One region of the Pseudomonas sp. R4-15 genome, then DNA from elsewhere that is predicted to be linked to it. Evidence: riboswitches for the same ligand, from Rfam matches in the RefSeq annotation. Region 1 holds a riboswitch; each other region holds the start of a gene.
What was found. A riboswitch is a leader RNA that binds a small molecule or an ion and turns the genes downstream of it on or off. The one in region 1 is predicted to bind cobalamin.
Positions count from the first base shown of each region.

Region 1 (5,130 bases):
CCGTTCCCCAACCCCGCACCCGCTGCGCGTTACGCGCGCCAAGGGCGGCGAACAGCGTGTCGACGTAGGTCTCGCGCCCGGCACTGCCGCCGTTGGTGCGCAGGTACAACAGCCGCGGTGCGTGACCGCGCTGCCCCAGGCGTTGCAAACGCCGCTCGACGTCCTCGGCGAGCGCTTCGCCCGCCTCCGAGCGATCGATCTGCGTGGCGAACTCGCGAGTGCTGGCGAGAATCTGCGGCCAACTGACCGGATAACTGGGCGTGACCACACGAATGCCGTTGCGCCGCAGCAGCTCACCCCCGTTATGCGCCAGCCAACGCCGCGAGGCGATGACGATGTCCGGATGCAGTGCCAGCACCTCCTCCAGGCTGGCGCTGTTGCCGGGCAACTGGCGTGCCTGCCGCGCCCAACGGGAACGGGCCGGGTCCTGGCTCTGCCGGGACACCGAGAGCAATTGTCCGGGCGCCGCCAGGCTCAGCGCCAGTTGGTCGGCGCAGAGATTGGTGGAAACCAGGCTCGGCAATGCGGCCTGCACCTGGCAGGCGCAAAGCACGAGGAGCAGCGCAAGCAGACGCATCAGAAATCCAGGCCGGCCTGACCTTTCACACCGGCGCCGAAGGCGTGCTTGACGTCGCGGATTTCACTCACGGTATCCGCCAGCTCAACCAGCTCCGGCCGTGCGGCGCGGCCGGTGACGATCACGTGCTGGTGCGCCGGACGATTGCGAATCGCCGCCAGCACCCGCTCGCTGTCCAGGTAGTTGTACTTGAGCATGTAGGTCAACTCGTCGAGCAGCACCAGATTCAGCGCCGGGTCGGCGAGCATGGCCTCGGCACAGGCCCACGCCTGGTCGGCGGCGGCCTTGTCGGCATCCCAGTTCTGGGTGTTCCAGGTGAAGCCGGTGGCCATGGCGTGGTAGGTCACCTGGGGCAGGTTCTGCTGCAGGAAGATGACTTCGCCGGAGGCCTGGGTACCCTTGATGAACTGCACCACGCCGCAGCGGTGGCCGTGGCCCAGGGCGCGGTAGAGGGTGCCGAAGCCGGACGTGCTCTTGCCCTTGCCGTTGCCGGTGATCAGCACGAAGACGCCGCGCTCGATCTGCGCGCGCTCGATGCCCGCATCCACCACGGCCTTCTTGCGCTTCATGCGCTCGGCGTGGTTCTGCTTCTTCTGTTCGTCGATCATGGAGGGGCTCCGGCAGCCTGGACAGTCTGTCGATGCGGCCGGAACGGGAGCGCTGCGGCCGAAGGCCACAGAAAACGAATGCGCCACTCGCGATGCGACCGGCGCTTCGGCGCTCGCCCACACCCCGGGGCGCACCTTGATGTGCGGGCGAACGGGCCGGTCTTCTGGCTCGCCTTCAACCGTTGCCGCGCCTTCCCGAAGCATCTTCAGTGGCTCGTGCGACAACGTCAGGCTTACAGCAGCGGGGGCTGCGCCGGACTACCCGTCTTGCGGGGTCACCGGACTTCCCGTTTCACCCCGCTCTCGCGGGGCACCTGTTCGTCGCCGCGCAGGGTAGCCGGTTGCGCCCTGCCCGGCAATCTTCACCCCGACACGTTGACGCCGAGCCGCCATGCTGGCACCTTTCCCGCCGCTTCAGGTGTCCCGCGAGAGCGGGGTGAAACGGGAAGTCCGGTGAGTGCGAATGCACGATTCCGGCGCTGCCCCCGCAACGGTAAGCAGGTGATGGTCCGCAATTGCGCCACTGTGCCACGGCATGGGAAGGCTGCATCCATCGTGCCCTGCAAGCCCGGAGACCGGCCTGGAATACATCAACCAAGACGACCGCGGTGGGCGGATGCGTCGGCGCGGGCCTTGGGCATCGCCGTACGTGCGCACCCCTCCTTTGGTATCCCAAGAGGGCCCGATATGAACAACGCAACCCTGAGCCACGGCGCCAGCGCCGCCCTTCCCCTATCCCAACGCATCGCCGTTGCCGCGGGCAGCCTGCTGCTCGGCTGCGCGTTGATCTGGTTCGCCGGCTTCTCCCACCTGGAGATCGTGCACAACGCCACCCACGACGCGCGCCACAGCGCGGCGTTCCCGTGCCACTGACGGGGTGTCGACGATGATCACACGTATCGCGCGCGCCGCGGGCTTTTCGGGCTTGCTGGCGGCCCTGCTGCTGACGCTGCTGCAGAGCTTTTGGGTGACCCCGCTGATTCTCCAGGCTGAGACCTACGAGAGCGCCGGCGCCCCTGCCGAGCAGGCACATGAGCACGAAGCAGGCACACCCACTCACTCGCATGACCACGAAGCCTGGGCGCCGGAGGATGGCGTTTCGCGTACGGCCTTCACCGCACTGGCCAACCTGGTGGTGGCGGTTGGCTTCGCGCTGATGCTTGCCGGCCTGTTCACCCTGCGCCATCCGGCGCACACCTGGCAGGGACTGCTGTGGGGACTGGCGGGCTTCGCGGTGTTCAGCCTGGCGCCCTCCCTCGGACTGCCGCCGGAGGTCCCCGGCACCGCCGCCGCGGCGCTGGAATTGCGTCAGTACTGGTGGATCGGCGCGGCCAGCGCGACCGCCGTCGGCCTCGCGCTGCTGGTGTTCGCCCGTCACTGGGCGCTGAAGCTGCTGGGCCTGCTGCTGTTGCCGCTGCCCCACCTGATCGGCGCGCCGCACCCCGAGGTCCACGAAAGCCTGGCGCCGGAAGCCCTGGCGCAGGAGTTCATCTACGCCTCGCTGGTCACCAACGCGCTGTTCTGGGCCGCCCTGGGCTGGCTGTGCGCCGGGTTCTTCCGTCGCGAGTCCGCCTCGCTGCGCGGCTAGGGCCTGTTCCCGTTTCATTCACGGCCGCGCCGGCACCTGTTTTGGCGCGAGACAAGGCGCAAGTCGCAGGGCTTACCGGGGTAAGTCCAAGACGAGTAACGCCGTATCGCGCCAAAACAGGTGCCGGCCGGTAGGGTTGTGCCAGAAATGACCTGCGCTGTCGTTGCAGGACTTGCCAAGGGAGTGGCCATTGGCTGCGTCCTGCGCCTAACCGCAGGCCATTTCTGGCGACAACGCGGTTCGCGAATGAAACGGGAACAGGCCCTAGGCGATCCGCCTCAACATGTAAAGGGTCTCGTCGACTCGCGCAGCCGCTTCGGCGATGACCACCTCACCGCCCAGCTCCCGCAGCCGGGCGTTGAGGTCCCCGGCGTAGAGCGCGCGGCGCCAGTCACGGTAGTTCTCCGGAGGCGCCAGCCAGGCATGCAGCGCGGGCAAGCGAAAGGCCCAGTTGCCGGCCTCGCAGGCGAAACCCGCCGCACGCAGGCGCGCCACCACCGGCGGGTCGCCCAGCAACACCCCGCGGCACACCTCGAACATCAGCGCGCCGTGATGCGCCAGCAGCGGTGGATCTTCGGATTACGTGCGAAGTCCGGGTCCAGCGTCTGCGCGCTGATGTCCTCGATGGCGTAGCGCGCGCTCAGGTCCGCATCCAGCTCGAAGCGCCGGAAGTTGTTGGAGAAGTACAGCACTCCGCCCTTGGCCAGGCGCGCCATGGCCAGGTCGATCAGGCGGACCTGGTCGCGCTGCACGTCGAACACGCCCTCCATGCGCTTGGAGTTGGAGAAGGTCGGCGGGTCGATGAAGATCAGCTCGTACTCGCCTCGGTCGGCTTCCAGCCAGGCCATCACGTCGCCCTGCTCCAGGCGGTGCTTGTCGGAGAAGCCGTTGAGCGCCAGGTTGCGCCGCCCCCAATCCAGATAGGTCTTCGACAGGTCGACGCTGGTGGTGCTGCGGGCACCGCCCTTGGCCGCATGCACGGTGACCGTGGCGGTGTAGCAGAACAGGTTGAGAAAGCGCTTGCCGGCGGCTTCGCGGGCAATGCGCAGGCGCATCGGCCGGTGGTCGAGGAACAGCCCGGTGTCCAGGTAGTCGGTGAGGTTGACCAGCAGGCGCACATCGCCTTCGCGCACTTCCATGAAGCGCCCGGCGTCGCCCTGACGCTCGTACTGGCGCTTGCCGGCCTGACGTTCGCGGCGCTTGACCACCACCCGCTCGGCGGGAATCTCCAGCGCCTGGGGAATCGCCGCGAGGGCGTCGAGCAGGCGCGCCTGGGCCTTCTCCGGATCGATGGAGCGCGGGGCGGCGTATTCCTGCACGTGCACCCAATCGCCGTAGAGGTCCACCGCCAGTGCGTATTCGGGCATGTCGGCATCGTACAGTCGATAACACTGCACGTTCTCCTTGCGCGCCCACTTGCCCAGCGCCTTGAGGTTCTTCTGCAACCGGTTGGCGAACATCTGCCCGCCTTCGGACAGGCGCGGCGGTTCGCTGCGTATCGCCGGCGGACGCTCCACCAGCTTGCCGCCGATCATCCGCGCATTGCTCGGCGTCTCGGCACGGGCGGTGACGAACTGCTCCGGTTCGACGCGGAACAGCAGCAGCTTGCATGGCAGCGCGCCGTTGAACAGCGCGTATTGCTTATGGCTGCGCAGGCCCATGCGCTTGCCCAGCTCCGGCGCGCCGGTGAACACCGCCGCCTGCCAGCCGACACAGGCCTGGCGCAGGCGCTCGCCCAGGTGCTGGTAGAGGTAGAGCAGGCTCGCCTCGTCGCCCAGGCGCTCGCCGTAGGGCGGGTTGCACACCAACAGTCCCGGCTGCTCCTGGTCCGGATGCGGCTCGAAGGTCGCCAGTTCGCCCTGGTAGACACGTATCCAGCCGTCCAGGCCGGCGCGCTCGATGTTGTTGCGTGCCGGCTGGATCAGTCGCGGGTCGGCCTCGTAACCGCGAATCCACAGCGGCGTCTGCGCCAGTCCTTCGCGGGCCCGCTGCTCGGCCTCCTGGTGCAGGCGCTGCCAGAGTGCCGGAACGTGCCCCAGCCAGGCGGAAAAGCCCCAGCGCTGGCGCTTTAGGTTGGGAGCGATGTCGGCGGCAATCATCCCGGCCTCGACCAGGAAGGTGCCGACGCCGCACATCGGGTCGGCCAGCGCATGGCCCTGCTTGGCCAACTGCGGCCAGCCGGCGCGAATCAGGATCGCCGCGGCGAGGTTCTCCTTGAGCGGCGCCGCGCCCTGCTGCAGACGATAGCCCCGCTGGTGCAGGCTGTGGCCGGAGAGATCCAGAGACACGGTGGCCTCACCGCGCTCCAGGCGCAGATGGATGCGCACGTCAGGGTTCTCCCGGTCCACCGAGGGCCG
Region 1 is NZ_CM147293.1:2,612,737-2,617,866, reverse strand. Features, by position in the region: gene ACYRGX_RS12485 (ABC transporter substrate-binding protein) at 1-577, opposite strand, end outside; gene cobO (cob(I)yrinic acid a,c-diamide adenosyltransferase) at 577-1,185, opposite strand; cobalamin riboswitch at 1,323-1,518, opposite strand; cobalamin riboswitch at 1,585-1,783, shown strand; gene ACYRGX_RS12475 (CbtB domain-containing protein) at 1,873-2,058, shown strand; gene ACYRGX_RS12470 (CbtA family protein) at 2,072-2,773, shown strand; gene ACYRGX_RS12465 (hypothetical protein) at 3,038-3,313, opposite strand; gene rlmKL (bifunctional 23S rRNA (guanine(2069)-N(7))-methyltransferase RlmK/23S rRNA (guanine(2445)-N(2))-methyltransferase RlmL) at 3,313-5,130, opposite strand, start outside.

Region 2 (5,130 bases), 2.1 Mb from region 1:
TTCGCTGCGCTGACCCTGCCGGCGCCGCAGGTCTCGGTCGAGGCGGTGCTGGCGGCGGACCCCGAGGTCATACTCGCCGGCAGCGGCGCCGAACTGGAGCCCTGGCAGGCCTGGCCGCAACTCAGCGCGGTGCGTCTTAAGCAATTGCTGGCGGTGCCGGACAAGGGCCTGGAACGCCCCAGTTTTCAGATGTTGAAGGCGACCGAACGGCTCTGCGAGCGTCTCTCCGAGGCCCGCCCCGCGGATTAGCTGCTTCATGTCACTGGCATTGTGCCGGCGCTGGTGGCAGATTGAGCTTCCCGTCCAGTCGTTCTCTTGCACATGTCCCCGCCGTCCTACCGTTTCGTCCTCGCCAGCGCGCTGATCGTGATCGTCGCCCTGCTGTTGGCGCTTCCCCTGCAACTGTTGCCCAGCCTGCTCGCCGGGCTCCTCGTGCATGAGCTGGTGAACAGCCTCACGCCGCCGTTGCAACGCCTCTTCGCCGGGCATATGGGCCGCCTGCTGGCGGTGGGGCTGCTCAGCGTGGTGATTATCCTGGTGCTCGGGCTGGCTTTCGCAGGCGCGTTTTCCTTCGTGCTGCACGAGGTCAACAACCCGGGGCAGCTGTTCGCCCGGGCGATGGACCTGATCGATCGTGCCCGTGAGCAATTGCCCGAATCGCTGGTCAGCTACCTGCCGGCGAACGTCGACGATATCCGCCAACTGCTGCACGACTGGTTGCGCGGACACGTGGCGGAGTTGCAATTGGTCGGCAAGGGCGCGGTGCACCTGTTCGTCACCGTACTGATCGGCATGATCCTTGGTGCGGTGGTGGCATTGCAGCGGGTTCCCGCGCCGGAAACCCTGCGTCCGCTGGCCGCGGAACTGCTGGTGCGGGTGACGCACTTCGCCCGTGCCTTCCGCAACATCGTCTTCGCGCAAATCAAGATCTCCCTGCTCAACACCACCTTCACCGCAGTGTTCCTCGCTGGCGTATTGCCTCTGCTGGGTGTCGAGCTGCCGTTGACCAAGACGCTGATCCTGGTGACGTTCATAGCCGGACTGCTGCCGGTGATCGGCAACCTGATCTCCAACACGGTGATCAGCATCGTCGCGCTGTCGGTGTCGTTGTGGGTGGCGGTGGTCGCACTGGGCTATCTGGTGCTCATCCACAAGCTCGAATACTTCCTCAACGCGCGCATCGTCGGCGGCCAGATCAACGCGCGCTCCTGGGAGCTGTTGCTGGCGATGCTGGTGTTCGAGGCCGCCTTCGGCCTGCCGGGGCTGGTGGCCGCGCCGGTCTACTACGCCTACCTGAAGACCGAGCTGAAGGTGCAGGGCTGGGTCTGAGGTTCCAGCGTATCAAGCCCTAACGCACGAGGCCCGCTGATGCGGGCCTCGTGGTTCTTGCGGGGGCGCGTGTTACAGCGCGGGGGTCCAGGTCACGCCGAACAGGGCGGTGCGGCCCAGTTCCTGGTAGCGGAAGGGGACGCTGGCGAAGCTCGCATCATAGGCCGTGCCGGTGGCCTGGTAGTAGTCGTGGTCCAGCAGGTTGTCGATCTTCAATTCCAGGCGCAGGTCCTTGCGCGCCAGCCAACTGGCCCGCAGGTCGAGCACGCCGTAGCCCGGGATTTCCTCCGCGTTGGCCACATCGTTATAGCTATGGCCAACCAACTGCCAACTTCCACCGATGCTGTAGTCGCCGAAGTGGCGGTCCAGGTCGAACTTGAATGTATTCTGCGGACGGCGCGGTAGACGCTGGCCATCATTGCTACCACCACTGGCGTTACGTGCATCGACCAGTGAATAGCTCGCCTGGGCCTGCCAGCCGGGCAGCGTATAGAAAAGGCTGGTTTCCAGGCCTTGGATACGCGCTTTGTCCACGTTGACCGATGGGTAGCCAACGATCGCGTCGTCGATAACGGTGTGGTAGGCCGAGAGCTCCAGACGTGTCTCGGTTGTCAGCTGACTACGCCATTGCAGCTCTTGGGTGCGCGCCTTCTCGGGATTCAGGTCCGGGTTGCCGTTGCCGTACTGATCATAGAGGTCATTGAAGTTAGGGGCGCGAAATGCCTCGTTGTAGGAGGCAATGAGATCGTTGGTGTCATCCAGGTGGTAAGTGACAGCGGCATTCCAACTGGTGTGGCCGCCGTACGCTTGGTTATCGTCGTAGCGCGCCCCTACTTCGGTGGCGAAGCGTTCGGCTTCCAGGCGATGTTGAATGAAGACCCCATGGTTCCAGCGTGAGTCCTGCGCGAAATCCGGAGCGCTATGCAGCTCGTCCTCGTACCAGTCGACACCTAACTGAAGCTGTTGAGTCTCGCTGAGACTGAGGGTGTTGAGCCAGGACGCCTGATCCCGATAGGTGTTGTAGAGGGACATGCCATAGGACGCATTTGACGTTTGCCGGTCTTCGGCATGGCCGAGTTCGAGCCGGCTGCTCCAGTAATGGCTGAGCCGGGCGTCGAGGAAGGCGCTGGCGCTCGACAGCTCGAAGTCTGTATCGGCGGGGGTGGTCGGGTAGTCAGTGTTGTCATATTCCGCCTTGCCAGTCTGGCGCAGCAGGTTCACGCCGGCCTGCAGGCTGTCGCTGAAGCGATGCGACAGGCTCAGGTTGAAGGCTTTGTTGCGGTAAGCGCTGTCCTCGCTGCCGGGCAGGTCCGTGCGCTGCGTGCCATCGCTTTCATCGAGGGACGCGCCGAGGTCGAAACGGGTCTGCGCGTCACCGCCGGAGAGGCCCAGGCTGCGCTCGAAGGTGCCGTGGCTGCCAATGCCGAAGTGCACGCGCGGGCTCAGGCCCGCCTCGCCGCGGCGGGTGAATATCTGCACCACGCCGCCGACGGCGTCGGCACCGTAGAGCGCCGAGCGGCCGCCGCGTACCACTTCCACGCGCTCGATCTGGTCGAGGTTCAGGTATTCCAGCGAGGTGAGGCCGCTGGAGGCGCCGGCGATGCGCACGCCATCCACCAGTACCAGCGCCTGGGCGCTGCTGGTGCCGCGGATGAACAGGCCCGAGAGGCTGCCCGGGCCGCCGTTGCGGGTGATGCTCACGCCCGGGGCATGGCGCAGCAGGTCGAGCACGTCGGTCGGTTGCAGCCGCTCGATATCGGCGCGGGTGAACACGCTGCTCGCCGCGCTGCTCTGCGCGCGTTCTTCCACGCTGCGGTCGGCGGTGATCAGTAGCGCGTCGAGCTTGAGCGCGTCCTCGCGCGAGACCTCTTCGGCGGTGGCGGGCAGGGTCGGCAGCAGGCTGATCGCCAGCGCCAGGGGAGTGAGTTTCATGGACGTCCTCAAAGGCGAAAGAAGGCTTCGAGGAGGGCAGATAGCGAACGGCGGACGACGGGCACCCGTGCTCGACGGTGCGGCCCTCCGCAGCACCTGGTAGCGTCCATCCTGGCCGGTCTCCGGGCTTTCGACTCGGCGGCTCGCCTTCCCATGCCGATCGGCACAGTGGCGTTGGAGCAGCCGTGGGCCCAGGGGAATGGACCGACGTCGATTACCGTTGCGGGGGCAGCGCCGGAATTGCCCTGGGGCTCACCGGCTTCCCGTTTCACGCGTGCGGGGCACGCGCACCAGGATGGCAAACAGATATCGCGCGCACCTTAATGGCACTGTGCGATGCAGGCAAGCGAAACCCCTGAGCTGGGCGCCTGAACGACGCTCATGTAGCGGTTCGGTGATTCGCTATCTCCCTTGGCGGGATGGGCGCTGTCCCTCGCGCCAGCGCCACTCGAGTCGCCCTATCTGGACACCGAGTGAAGGCTCGGGGGTTGTGAGCGTCCGCTGGCTCAGACCGCCTGGCTTTCACCCAGGTTGGCGGCGGCTTTGTGCAGGTCCAGCACCAGTTGTTCCAGCACCAGCGTTGCACTGCGTGCTTCCTGTGCCGCGCTGGTGCTCTGGATGGCGCCTTGGGTGATGGTCTGCGCCTGCTGGTTGGCGGCCTGCGCCTGGGCGTGCTGTTCGTGCATCGTCTGACTGACCTGCTCGATGCGACGCTGCATCGCGGCGACTTCCTGTTGGATCAGATGCAGCGTGCGATCGGCCTCCTGTGCCTGCTCCACACTGCCGCCGGCGCTGCGCTGGCAGGCCTCCATGGATTCGGCCGCCTGGGCGATCTGCGCGATGATCTCGGCCAGGCTGCTGGCGATCGCTTGGGTCGCCTCGGTGGTATTTCGGGCGAGTTTGCGCACCTCGTCGGCGACCACCGCGAAGCCGCGCCCGGAGTCGCCGGCCCGCGCGGCCTCGATGGCGGCGTTGAGGGCCAGCAGATTGGTTTGTTCAGCGATGCCGCGGATCGAATTGCTCAGGTTGCTTACCGACTGGGCTTGGCTGTTGAGCCCGGAGACCTTTTCCCAGGCACTCTGGACCTGCTTGGCTAATTGGCCGATCTCGGTGGTGGTTCGGGTCACCTGCGCAGCGCCTTCTCGGGCCATGGCCAGGGTGCGCTGCGAAGCGCTGGTGCTGTCGAGCATGTGTTCGCTCATCTCGCCGATGCTACGACTTACCCCATCGGTGGCTTCGGCGGTGATACCGGCTGCAGTGCGCTGGTCCTGGGCGCAACGGCTGGCCTGGGCAGACGCCAGGCCGAGTTCGCTGGATGTACGGCTGAGCGCATTTCCAGCGGTCTTGATGCTGTTCATGGTGGTGTCGAGCTTGTCGACGAAGCTGTTCACCCAGCGCGCGAGCTCTCCACTTTCGTCAGCGCGGAAGTGCTCCGCCGAGAGCCGGCTGGAAAGCGGAGCACCGCACTCGGCGGTGTCCAGGAAAAAATCGCATAGCTGTTGCAGTTGGCGTGAGAGTGGCCGCAGGCTGAGCGCCCAGAAGCTGCCCATGGCGCCCAGCGCGAGTCCTCCGGCAAGTGCATCCAACGCTGGCTGGGTCAGCCCCAGCCAGCGTCCCCCGGCGTAGCCGGCGGCGACCACGGCGAGATGAATTAGCAGGCTGCGCAGTAGACGATAGTTGCTGCTGCGCGGGCGATAGACCTCGGCCAAATCGCCTTCGCACATCATCCCCCAGGTGTCCGGGGAGCCGGGCAATTGCAAGGTGGTGCCCGCGCCGACCACTGGAATGTGGCGATAGTCCGGATAGCCCGGATAGAGCACGAAGAGGTTATGCCCGCGGTGGATGGTTTCGCGCACGCCTGGGTGCAAT
Region 2 is NZ_CM147293.1:51,429-56,558, reverse strand. Features, by position in the region: gene ACYRGX_RS00250 (cobalamin-binding protein) at 1-249, shown strand, start outside; gene ACYRGX_RS00245 (AI-2E family transporter) at 322-1,329, shown strand; gene ACYRGX_RS00240 (TonB-dependent receptor domain-containing protein) at 1,402-3,261, opposite strand; cobalamin riboswitch at 3,358-3,571, opposite strand; gene ACYRGX_RS00235 (methyl-accepting chemotaxis protein) at 3,768-4,412, opposite strand.
Region 2: linked by a shared signal. The riboswitch ahead of ACYRGX_RS00240 (TonB-dependent receptor domain-containing protein) and the one ahead of ACYRGX_RS12475 (CbtB domain-containing protein) in region 1 are both predicted to bind cobalamin.

Region 3 (5,130 bases), 760 kb from region 1:
GATTACCTGCCGTGCTAACGCGTGATACAGCGAGACGGGGGCGATCCATCCAGAGATGCTCGAGGCCATGACGCTGGCCGCCAGCATCGGAATCAGCAGGTCGGGGCTATGGGAGAGTTCCAGGACGATTACCGTGGCGGTCAGCGGCGAGCGTGTCACGCCAGCGAGGTAGGCGCCCATGCCCAGTAGGGCGCAGGTCCGTGGGTCCACGTCCGGCAGTAGCGAGAGCAACGGCGCGAAGGCCGCGCCGATGCTCAGCGAAGGCGAGAACAGCCCGCCGGGGATGCCGGACAGGTAGGACACCACGTTGGCCAGGAACTTCCAGAGCAGGAAGCTCGCATCGGTCATCGGCTCGCCCTCCAGCAGCGCACGGGTCTCTTCGTAGCCAGTGCCGAATACGTGGTTGCCCGAGGCCAGCCCGAGCAGCGCCAGCAGCAGGCCGCAGGCGGCGGCGAAGCGTACCGGGAAGCGCCCGCGTAGCTGACACATGCGTCCAAGCCAGCCCTCCTGGGTCGGCAGCACCAGCTTCACGTAGAACCCGCCGAGCACGCCGCCGAGCAGGGCGCAGGCCGGTACCTCGCTCCAGCCCCAGCCACTCGGCAGACTGCCGCCGATGTTGCCGAAATAGGCGTAGTGGCCCATCAGGCCCAGGGTCACGGCGCCGCCGATCAGCACCGCGGTGAGCACCAGGCCGCTGAAGCGCTGCTCAAAGGTGCGGCTGAGCTCTTCGATGGCGAAGACGATCCCGGCCAGTGGCGTATTGAACGCCGCGGCGATCCCCGCCGCGCCGCCCGCGAGGATCAGTCCGGCGATGGTGCGGCGGTCGTGCAGCCCCAGGCGCCGGCCGAAGGCATAGATGATGGCGGCGCCCACGTGCACCGTCGGGCCTTCGCGGCCCACCGAGCCGCCGACCAGCAGCGCGCCGAGGGTGAAGAGCATGCGTATCGCCGCTACCGGCAGCGCCAGTACCTGGGCACGGAAGCGCAGCGAGGGCGTTTCCAGGGCGGCGATCACCTGGGGAATGCCGCTGCCCTTGGCGTTGCCGAACCAGCGATGGGTGACCCAGGCCAGCAGGGCGAAGCCCGCGGGGGTGATGAGCAATGGCAACCAACTGGCGGCGCCGAGCATGCGTTTGAACAGCGCGAAGGATTCGTCCGCCAGCCAAGCGAAGGCCAAGGCCGCGAGGCCCACCAGCAGAGCCCCGACCCAGAAGGCCAGGCGCTGTCGCCACTCCCGCCAACGTGGGCGGCGAAAGCGGCCAGGCTTGCTCGCGGCGGGCGTGGGGCTGGGCGCCGGTTGGGGCGATGGACTGGGTTGCTCGGACATCGGCGGAAATGGATTGTTACAGAGCGAAGTGGGCGATTATGACCCTCTTTGCCCGCTCGTGCATGCGCGAAGGCTTTGCGCCGGCGTTGACGTTCCTCCTCCGCAACCCCTCCTAGGAAGGGATAGGGGCCTGGACGGGTGCCAGGCCCAGCATCGCGTCGCTTGCCTTCCAGCCCAATTCGAAGCGGGCGCCGAGGACGAAGCGGCCCTGCTGGAAGTCCCAGCGCTCGACCCGTGCGCGCTTGTTTTCACCCGGCTCGATGCACAGCCGGTTGAAGGAGTTCGGCGCGCTGCCGCGTACCCGCGAGGAGAGGGTGGTGCCGGCCTGTACCGTCCAGATGTCATGGCTCAGGCTGGGGTACTGATTGCGCAGGGGCAACACGTAGGGCAGATGGATGTGCCCGCCCATCACCAGGTCCAGCCCGACGTCCGCCCAGCAGGTCAGCGCCGCCAGGGCGCCGCGTTGCAGGTTGCTCAGATCGCTGGGCACCATCGAGCCGAACGGCTGGTGCGCGATCACCATGCGCACTTTGCGTGGGTCGCCGCGTTCGAGCAGGCGACGTACCCGGCGCACCTGGCCGCGGCTCACCAATCCGTCCTTGTGGCGCTTGGGATGGGTGGTGTTGAGGCCGATGGCCAGCAGGCAGTCGTCCTCGTAGATCGGCTCGAGGTTCTTGCCGAAATGCCGGCGGTAGTTGCCGTACGGCCGCAGGAAGCGCGCCAGCAGGTTGTACAGCGGGATGTCGTGGTTGCCGGGGATCACCAGGGAACGTTCGATGCCGTCGGCCTGCAGGCGGTCGAGAAACCCGCGGGCGGCGGCGAACTGGCCGTTGCGCGCACGTTGGGTGATGTCGCCCGAAAGCACCAACAATTGCGCCGGACGCTCGCGCACGTGGGCTTCCAGGGCGGCGACCACCTCGGGCTGTTCGGTGCCGAAGTGGGTGTCGGAGATCTGCACGATGGTCGTCATAGGCCAGAGGATACCGCGGCGTTGTCGAATTGGGGTCCTGCAGGTTTCGAAACGCATGCTGGCAAAAAGATTCCCCACGGCGCGACAGCGCCGTCGTTGACGCGCGAAGCCTCGCGCTCTAACCTGCCGCCTGCCTCAGGTGCCCGCCCGATGCATGACGTCGGCGGGGCATCCGCCAGCTTCGTGCCGGCGCTGCCCCGAGGGTGAAACAGGGAAGCCGGTGACCTCCGCGCGCATGCTGCGCGGGAGCATTCCGGCGCTGCCCCCGCAACGGTAGGCGAGCCTCGGATACGCGATGACCACTGTGCGCAAGCACGGGAAGGTGCGTGTCCTGGCGGGTGATATTGCCCGTCGCTCGCGAGCCCGGAGACCGGCCTGGCGCAGCTCATGGCAGTGCGGCGGGCACGGCGGGGAGTGCGCCGTCGGCGCCCGTCCCGTTTCGCGTCCATTTCTCCGTCTGCCCACGATGACTGACAGTCGTGCGGGTGGCACGACGGAGAACCTCGCTTGAATCCTGTACGTTTCTCGCCGATCGCCTGGGCGCTGGTCGGTGCATCCTGCTTTTCTCCCGCGGCCCTGGCCGCATCCCTGACCCTGGCCGAACAGGTGGTGACCGCCACGCGGACCGACCAGGCGCTGGTCGACGTCGCCTCCAGCAGCGTGCTGACCCGCGAAGACATCGAGCGCAGCCAGGCGCAGAGCCTGCCGCAGTTGCTGCGCGGCCTGCCCGGCGTGCAGTTCGCCAGCAACGGAGGGCGCGGTACCAGCACCTCGCTGTACCTGCGTGGGGTCAGCGACAAGCAACTGCTGGTGCTGGTCGACGGCGTCAAGATCGGCTCCGCGACCACCGGCACCGCGGCCCTGCAGGACATTCCCGTGGAGCGCATCGAGCGTATCGAACTGGTGCGCGGGCCGCGTTCGAGCCTGTACGGCGCCGAGGCGCTCGGCGGCGTATTGCAGATCTTCACCCGCAAGGGCTCCGGCGAGGGATTCAAACCCTATCTGTCGATCGGCGCGGGCAGTCGCTCCAGCTACACCCGCAGCGCGGGTGTTTCCGCGCGGCACGGCGGCGGCTGGTTCGACCTGGGCGTGAGCAGCGAGGAAACCGACGGCACCAATGCGCGCGCCTACCGGGCGTCCTCGCCGGGCAGCTACGAGCCGGACGCCGATGGCTACCGGGAAACCTCAGGCTCGCTGCGTGGCGGCTACCACTTCGACAACGGCCTGCAGCTCGAAGGCAGTTGGCTGCAGGCGAGCACCCACAGCGAGTACGACCCCAGCTCCTCCAGCGCCAGCGCCCGCAAGCCCTATGCCGATGGGGAGCAGCAGGTGATCTCCGGCTCCGCGCGTTTCGCCGTATTCCAGTCCTGGACGGTGGTGCTGCAGAGCGGACACAGTGAGGATCGCGCCGACAACTACCGCGCCGGCAACTTCTACTCGCGCTTCAATACCTCCCGCGACACCTTCGGCTGGCAGAACGATATCCGCCTGGCGGAGAACCAGTTGCTCAGCGCGGGCTTCGACTTCCAGCGTGATCGCATCGATACCAGCGACAACTACGCCGAGGACTCGCGTGACAACCGTGGCTACTACCTGCAGTACCAGGGCCGCTTTGGCCGGCACGGGCTGACCCTGGGCGTGCGCCATGACGACAACCAGGCGTTCGGTGAGCACGACACCGGCAACCTCGGCTGGAGCTACGCGCTGCGTGACGACCTGACGCTCAACGCCAGCTACGGCACCGCGTTCCGCGCGCCCTCGTTCAACGACCTCTACTACCCCGAAAGCGCCTTTACCGCCGGCAATCCCGATCTCTCTCCGGAGAAATCGCGCAGCTACGAGCTGGGCCTGCGCGGGCTGGCCGGCTGGGGCGAGTGGGAGCTGAACGCCTTCGAGAACCAGATCGACGACATGATCGTCTGGGCCGGCAGCAGCCCGATGCGGCCGGAAAACGTCGAGCGCGCGCGCATTCGCGGCCTGGAGGCGAGGGTCCGCGGCGAATGGGCCGGCTGGCAATTGGCGGCCAGCGCCACGCTGATGGACCCGCAGGATCGCAGCAGCGAGAACCATGGCCAGCAATTGGCACGTCGCGCCAAGCGCACCTTCAACCTGGACGCCGATCGCGACCTGGGCGAGGCCTTCGGCGTGGGCGCGACCCTCTACGCCGCCAGCCAGCGCTTCGACGGCAACGACAATGCCGACGACGAACGGATGCCCGGCTACGCCCTGGTGGACCTGCGCGGCGAGTACCGCATCGATGCCGAGTGGCGCCTGCAGGCGCGTCTGGCCAACCTGTTCGACCGTGACTACGAAACCGCGCAGACCTACGAACAACCCGGTCGCGCCTTCTACCTGACCCTGCGCTACCAGGCGCTCTGACGGAGACCCGACGATGCCCGTTCTCCCCCTGCAGCAACGTCTGCTGATCGGCCTGGCCCTCGCCGTGCTGATGGCGGTCACCCGCGGTCAGCACTTCGCTAGCCTGGATGCCTTGCCCAGTGCGTCCTGGGCGGTGTTCTTCCTCGCCGGCCTCTACCTGCGTGCGGGTTGGGGCTTCGCCGCGCTGTTCGTCGAGGCCTCGTTGCTGGATTGGGCAGCGCTGCGCGGCGGGCAGATCACGGACTGGTGTCTGTCGCCGGCGTACTGGGCCTTGCTGCCAGCCTACGCCTGCCTGTGGGGCGCGGGACGCCTGTTCGCCCAGCGTGCCCAGGGCGAGGCGCGTGACCTGCTGGCGTTGGCCGCGTTGGTCTGCTGCACGGCGTTGTGCGCTTACCTGATCTCCGGCGGCGGTTTCTATTTCCTGTCCGGACATTACCCCCAGGCGGACTTGGCCG
Region 3 is NZ_CM147293.1:3,367,896-3,373,025, reverse strand. Features, by position in the region: gene ACYRGX_RS16040 (chloride channel protein) at 1-1,326, opposite strand, end outside; gene ACYRGX_RS16035 (metallophosphoesterase family protein) at 1,439-2,296, opposite strand; cobalamin riboswitch at 2,466-2,689, shown strand; gene btuB (TonB-dependent vitamin B12 receptor) at 2,804-4,675, shown strand; gene ACYRGX_RS16025 (hypothetical protein) at 4,689-5,130, shown strand, end outside.
Region 3: linked by a shared signal. The riboswitch ahead of btuB (TonB-dependent vitamin B12 receptor) and the one ahead of ACYRGX_RS12475 (CbtB domain-containing protein) in region 1 are both predicted to bind cobalamin.